3 regions of the Ferrimonas sp. YFM genome follow, and region 1 is predicted to be linked to each of the others. Evidence: predicted binding sites of a transcription regulator. Region 1 holds the regulator's gene; each other region holds the start of a gene.
The links. Region 1 encodes LexA, which represses DNA repair genes until DNA is damaged. Its sites were predicted from a motif close to TACTGTATNNNNATACAGTA; they were not measured.
Positions count from the first base shown of each region.

Region 2: the regulator LexA is predicted to act here: its motif matches at 1,193-1,212, upstream of QUE41_RS13980 (YebG family protein).
Region 3: the regulator LexA is predicted to act here: its motif matches at 1,207-1,226, upstream of imuA (translesion DNA synthesis-associated protein ImuA).

Region 1 is NZ_AP027368.1:176,648-178,908, reverse strand. Features, by position in the region: partial or broken gene coxB (cytochrome c oxidase subunit II) at 1-202, opposite strand, end outside; gene QUE41_RS00850 (SulA-like leucine-rich domain-containing protein) at 590-1,039, opposite strand; gene lexA (transcriptional repressor LexA) at 1,039-1,659, opposite strand; gene plsB (glycerol-3-phosphate 1-O-acyltransferase PlsB) at 1,871-2,261, shown strand, end outside.
Region 2 is NZ_AP027368.1:2,998,969-3,001,229, reverse strand. Features, by position in the region: gene QUE41_RS13990 (ATP-binding protein) at 1-347, opposite strand, end outside; gene QUE41_RS13985 (response regulator) at 338-1,012, opposite strand; gene QUE41_RS13980 (YebG family protein) at 1,256-1,546, shown strand; gene QUE41_RS13975 (hypothetical protein) at 1,694-2,023, opposite strand; gene tamB (autotransporter assembly complex protein TamB) at 2,163-2,261, opposite strand, start outside.
Region 3 is NZ_AP027368.1:2,613,152-2,615,412, forward strand. Features, by position in the region: gene QUE41_RS12140 (Y-family DNA polymerase) at 1-523, opposite strand, end outside; gene imuA (translesion DNA synthesis-associated protein ImuA) at 523-1,188, opposite strand; gene QUE41_RS12150 (MGMT family protein) at 1,351-1,704, shown strand; gene QUE41_RS12155 (DUF3108 domain-containing protein) at 1,728-2,261, shown strand, end outside.

The DNA of each region.
Region 1 (2,261 bases):
GGTGTCGGATCAGCGAGTAAAGCATGATGCCGAACACCACCGCCGCAATGGCACAGCAGATGTAGAAGATGGTCATATGCAGGCCGTAGACCTGCTCGCTGATGGCGGTCACCCCGGGGGTCAGGTTGTAGTCTGATTCCGTGGCCAGCGCCAGGGTTGGCATCAGCACCAGGCCGATCACCAACGAAAAGTAACGTCTCACAAATACTGCTCCTCTGTGTATTGCAACCTGCAATATCCAGAAGAGAGCCAGCACAGTAATTCACAGCCCTATGAAGCTCCCCTCCCCCTCAATAGGTTTGGGCATACCGCGGAACCGCTTAATCCGGAGTCACTCCGCCGCACACGATTCTGCGATCGTGTCTTTTCCTAACCTAATGAGACAAACTCATTTGATCAAGATCAAGAATAGCACTCAATGAAACAATGGAAGGGCAAAACAGAGGAAATACCTTATATGCCGGCCAAGTCGGAATATAAGTCTAAGCAGATGAAAGAATGAGCGAATTATCGCAGGAAGGGGGCGAATTAGATTCAAAAATCGGGATTGGGGCTAATTACAGCCTAAAGCCCCCCTTTTTCCCGAAAATCAGTGGATCCAGTTGCTGACCAGGGCAGGAGTCATGGGATGGTGTTGAGGCTGGAACAGATAGCCACAGCAATCGGCCCGGCGACTGGCCAGCTCCAGGCGTCGCCAGTCACGGGCGGCGATGGTGGGCAACCAGGCCAGCACCGCAGAACAGGTGCGGCCGCTCAGGGCCTGCTCCACGGCCCACTGCCCCTCCACCTCGTCCTGGCAGCGCACCAGCAAAATGCGATCCATGGCCACACCGGCCTCCTTCAGGATCCGCTTCCAGCCGAAGGCGGGCGGATTGACCAGCACCAGCCAGCGCTCTTTGCGGCTCAGTTCAGCCAGTTCCGGCGCGAGCCGGGTCAAGGTCTCGATGCCATCCTCCAGCTTGTTCAGGCTGGCACCATGATTCCAACTTCCCTGCCACAGGCCAGGGTGGCGGTATTGTGTTGCCTGGCGGCTTTTCATCAGTGCAATCCTCCATTTCGAATCACCCCCACTGCCAGCCCCTCGATGCACATGTACTCCTGCTCCAGGTCGACCACTATGGGTTGATACTCTTGGTTTTCTGCGTGCAGATAGACGACGTTACCCTTACGTTCGAAGCGTTTTACCGTCACATCCTCTCCAACTCTGGCCACCACCACCTGGCCATTGCGGGCGTCCTTCTGGCTGTGTACCGCCAGCAGGTCACCATCCATGATGCCGATGTCCACCATGGAGTCGCCGCGCACCCTCAGCAGGAAGTCGGCGCTGGGATGGAACATGGCCGGATCCATCTGGCAGTGCTGCTCGATATGCTGTTGAGCCAGGATCGGCTCACCGGCGGCCACCTGACCGATCAGGGGCAGACCCAGCTGCTCCGGCTCAGGGCCGCTGTCCAGCAGGCGGATGCCCCGGGAGGTGCCGGGCACAATCTCAATCACCTGTTTGCGGGCCAGGGCCTTGAGGTGCTCCTCGGCGGCATTGGCACTGCGGAACCCCAAGCGTTTGGCGATCTCGGCCCGGGTGGGGGGCATGCCGGTCTCCTGCATGTGACTGCGGATAAGCTCCAGCACCTGGCTCTGTCTTGGGGTTAACGGCTTCATAGTTCTACCTGTTTATCTATACAGTACCACTGTGAGTATATACAGGTAGGCGATTAATTCAACAGTTATTTGCAGGCAGGAGTTCCGGAACAGTTTGAGACAACTGAATATCTGAGCCACTGCCGTACCGAGCGCTTTCGGTGTAGAATCTACGTCAATTGAAGAACAAGAAGCGAACTCAACGGTGACTCAAGACTACCTTTCACCCTGGATGCAGGGTGCACGCTGGCTGCAGAAGCCGGTAGTGACCACCCGCCTGGTGCCCGAGGACCCCATCTCTGAGCTGGATATCGATCCCAAGCGGCCCCTGGTGTACGTGATGGCCCACGAATCCCACTCTGATCTGCTGGCCCTGCATGAGGCCTGTCTGAACAGCGGCCTGCCCAGTCCCCTTGAGCCCCTGGAGGTCAAGGGAGAGAAGGTGAGCCGGGTGGTGTGGCTCAACGGCGCCACCCCCCTGTTTGGCACGCGCAAGAAAGCGGACTTTATGGCCCGCTTCGAAAAGCTGCTGGGCCTGCACCGCACCTATGATGACCTGGACGCCCAGGTGGTGCCGGTGTCTCTGTTCTGGGGCCGGGACCCAGGCAAGGAGGAGAGTGTCT
Region 2 (2,261 bases), 1.8 Mb from region 1:
TGCAGGCCACGGCGGCGTGCCTCCACCGAAGAGGTGTAGTGGTCGCGCATGCCGTTGACGCAGGTGATCAGCAGATAATCGCTGGCGCGACGGGCGTGGTCTGAGGGCTCAGACTCCAGTGCTTCATTGCTCTTGGGCAGCATCCCTTCCAGGCGCAGCTCGGTGGCGATGGAGGGCAGACGGGCGATGATGTCGTTGGTCTGGTTGACGTAGAAGTCCTGGACCTTCTGCTGGTTGATCACCTCGGCCAACGCCAGGGAGGCGACGGTGATGATCGCCAGAGAGGTGAGCATCAGCCGCCGCTGCAGCCGCGGCCGTTTACTGAACAGGGTGGGGATCAGCCGCATACCAGATTGAACCTGTAGCCCTGACCACGAATGGTCACTATGGGGTTCTCCAGGCCGCCCTGGCTCAGCTTCTTACGTACCCGGGAGATCATCACCTCGATGGTGTTGGGGTCCCCCTCCTTGTCCTGATAGAGGATATCCAGCAGGCGCTGCTTGGAGATCACCTGCTGATGATGGCGCATCAGGTACTCCAGAATCTGGTATTCGAAGGCGGTCAGCTCCAGCTCGGCTTCACCCAGGGTCGCCTGTTTGGCGGCCATGTCCAGGGTCAGGTGTTCACACTGGATCACCGGCTTGACGAAACCGGCACTGCGGCGCACCAGGGCGTTGAGGCGGGCGATCAGCTCTTCGACCTGGAAGGGTTTCACCAGATAGTCATCGGCGCCGGCGTTGAGTCCGGCCACCTTGTCCTTCCAGTGATCCCGGGCGGTGAGGATCAGAATCGGCTGACGAAAGCCGTTGTCTCTCAGGTGCTGAATCAGATCGATGCCGTCCTGATCCGGCAGGCCAAGGTCCACCACGGCGATGTCTACCGGGTAGTTTTCCGCCAGATAACGCCCCTCTCCGGCAGACTCCGAGGCCATTACCTGGTTGCCCATCTCGGTCAGGCGGACCTTCAGGTGGTGGCGCAACAGGGCATCGTCTTCAATCACCAGTATCTTCATTGTCACCTCGGGTAGTTGGCGGAAAAGGGAGGGCAGTTGCCCGGTGCCACTAAGGATAGTGCCTTTGCTCTGAATCTTTCCTGAACCATAACATAGCAAAGAAAAACTAACAGAGTATCTGATGCTTAGACATCATGTCACCGGGCCATAATTGACCAGCATCAAGGGAAAGGATCAGAGGTCTGTATTTATATACAGTGTTGGGGTAGACTGGCGCAAAACTAGTCGATTGGGGGAGCCGAAATGGCAGTCATCGTTAAATACGTGGTTGAGCGGGATGGAGTGGAGAAAATGACCTTTGCCAGTAAAGCGGAAGCCGATGCTTATGACAAGATGCTGGACATTGCTGACGATCTGGAAGCGATGATCCAGGGCAGCGGCCTGGTTGAGCAGGAGGAGTTGGTCGAATCCCTGGCGCTCTACCTGGCAGAGCATAAGGAGGAGGTCGCCACCATTCTTAAAGGTAAGAAGAAAGCCCCCGCCAAGCCCGCCGCAAAGAAACCCGCCCCCAAGGCTGCGGATAAAGCCGCCTGAGCATAAAAAAACCGGCTCGAGGGAGCCGGTTCGCAAAACCTTGCAGGAAAATAATGATGATACTCTGCCCATTTGCTGGCGAGTGTCGCTATTTTACCACTTTGGTCTAAAGGCCTGATTACCCCCTAGGGGGTATTTTGTCGCCAGTTATCGCTGGAATTTTGCTCTGATGCCGTTGGCGCCCCAGGCGATCAACAGGTTACACAGCATCACCGCACCCAGAATTACCGCCATTCGCATCCAGGGTTGCTCGAAGGCGATGCGCATGGAGATCAGCCTGTGGGTGGTGGGCAGCCACACCAGCAGGGTGGAGAGCACCAGACCCACTTGGACCACCAGTACGGACCAGGGACGGCGGGTGAGCAACAGGGCCGGAAGCAGGGCCACGGGCACCGCGACCAGGGCGTTGCCGTAGCGCAGGAAGTGGGCGCCCAGCACCAGGTAGGCAAGGATGATCAGCAAAATTCGCCACCACATTGGGGCCTCCGGTACAACAAATGGAATTCGGCCTCTATTGTCCTACGTATTCAGTCAGTTAATCTGCGACCTGTCTCATAGTAACGGGTTTATTAACTACCTCTAAAGTAATATTTACTTTCCGCTGATATTCAGTCGGTTACTCGATGTCGAAGCTGTAGTAGATATCCAGAGAGTCTTTGAGGGTGTTGTTGATCCCCTCGATCCACAAGCGGTTTTGCAGGTAGTAGCGCACCGT
Region 3 (2,261 bases), 2.2 Mb from region 1:
GCAACTCCAGGGCAGCCACAGGCAGAGCCAGCAGGCTGGCCCTGAGCGCCTCCTCCTCCAGGGTGTTGCCATCCTCGCCACTGCGAGCCAGCAAGGCCGCCGCCTGCGGTGTGTGCCCCAGCCCCTGGCGGCAGGGCAGCCCCAGGGTCTCCAGGCTCAAATTCAGGGCCGCGCGCCACTGGGCCAGGCCACCAAAGAGCCGCAGCATGCTGCCCGCCTCCAGCAGCAAACGGTCCGGCGGCACCAGCACCACCCGGCCGCTGAACCCATAGGCCCAGGCCCCCAACTCCTCCAGCAGAGGACCGTCGTCGGCCATGGGCTCCAGCAGCCTGAGCTCCGGACACAGGGAGGTGGCCGTAGCCAGGCTCTGCCCCCGGGCCACACCGGCATCCCGGGCCAGACTGTTCAGTTGCAGCACCTGTATGGGTTGTCCTCCCACCAAAGCCAGGGGAGGAGCCTGTTCCAGGGTTCTGGCCTGGTGGTGCAGCTGCAGATCGATAAAGTGCAGACCCAACCACAGCATTACCAGGGTCCCTGCACTAGGGTCGCCCTCCCCTTTGCGGGGAGCGGCCCCCAGCCAGAGGGCGCCAGAGTCACTGGCTGAGACGACTGAGGCCAGCCACCGCGCTGCTTGAGGATCTGCAAATTGTGCCCCCCACGGGTCAGCGACAGCCGAAGGCGCAAACTGACCGGATGGCTCTCCTGCTCCAGCTCCGGAGGCAGGAACACCAGGGCGACGCTCTCCCCCTTCTCCGCCGCCAGCTGCAGTCGCCGCGACTCACTCACCGACAAGGCATCGAGCCAAAGCAGCACCCGCTGGCAGCTGCCGCTGGCCAGGGCCTGCTCCGCCGCCCACAACTGCTCTTTACGATCCAGCTCGGTCAGGCACAGCAGCCGGGACAGGTCCAGCTCCCGACTCCAGGCCGGCGCATAGGGCACAAAGGGCGGGCAGATCAGCAGCAGCCACTGATCCTCCGCCGGGGTGACCAGACTCTGCAGCAACAGGGCCTCACCACTGCCAGGGTGGGCCACCAGCACCTCCACCACCCCTCTGTCCGGCCAGCCCTGGCGGGCCAGGCGCTGGTCCAGGCCGGGAAAGCCTGTGGCGATGCCACACTTATCCTGCTGCCACTGGCTGGCCAGCCACAGGTCATCACGCTTAAGCAGGGAGTCAACGGGTTTCAACATTTTCAGCACCAAACAAAATACTGTACGCATATACAGTATTAATCATCTTGGCTTCAGATCCAAGGGATCTCTGGGAACCAGAAGCGCTTGGGCAAAGTCCTAAAGAAAAGCGCTAAAGAATTCAGTAGACTGGCTGCCCCCAAACAGGAAGGACAAAGACGGATGAGTGAACCCAAGCCCCTGACCGGCGAACAGAGGATCTGGCAGGTGTGCCTGATGATCCCCGAGGGCAAGGTGGTCAGCTATGGGCAACTGGCGGATCTGGCGGGGCTGCCTGGCCGGGCCCGGTTGGCAGGGCGGGCAATGCGCACCGCCCCCAAGGAGATGGCGCTGCCCTGGTACCGGGTACTGGGTGCCGGTGGCAAGATCTCCCTGCCCAAGGACTCCCCGGGCTACCGGGAGCAGCAATACCGTCTGCGCCAAGAGGGGGTGGAGGTCAACGGCAGCCGCATCAACATGAACCGCTATCAATGGCAACCGGATCTCGCTGAGCTGCTTTGGCAACTACCCTTTTAAACAAGCCCTAAGGAGGATTGCCCATGCGAGCCCTACTCACCCTGTTTCTGCTGCTGCAGACCCTGGCTGTTCAGGCCAATCCGCTGCTGCCCTACCGGGCGGACTATCAGGTGTGGCGCGGCGACTCCGAGCTGGGCGAAGGCTACTACCAGCTGGAGCTGTTGGACGATGGCCAGTACCGCCTGGGTTACCAGAGCAAGGTGGGCTTGCTGTTTCTGTCCGATACCCGCACCGAAACCAGCGAATTCAGGATGGTGTCGCAACTGGTGCGCCCCACCCTGTACCGGATGAAACGCTCCGGCACCGGCCCGGATTTCAAATCCTGGATCCGCTTCAACCCTGATCAGGGCCCCATTCAGGCCCAGTACCGGGATGAGAAAGCCACCCTGCCCTGGAGCGAACCCAAGTTCGATCCCCTGAGCTATCAGCAACAGTTGAGGCTGGATGTGGCCGCCGGGAAGACCGAGATGGCCTACCCCATCATCTATAAGGCCAGGGAGAAGGAGTACCGCTACAGGGTGGTGGGTGAGGAGACCCTGACCCTGCCCTTTGGCACC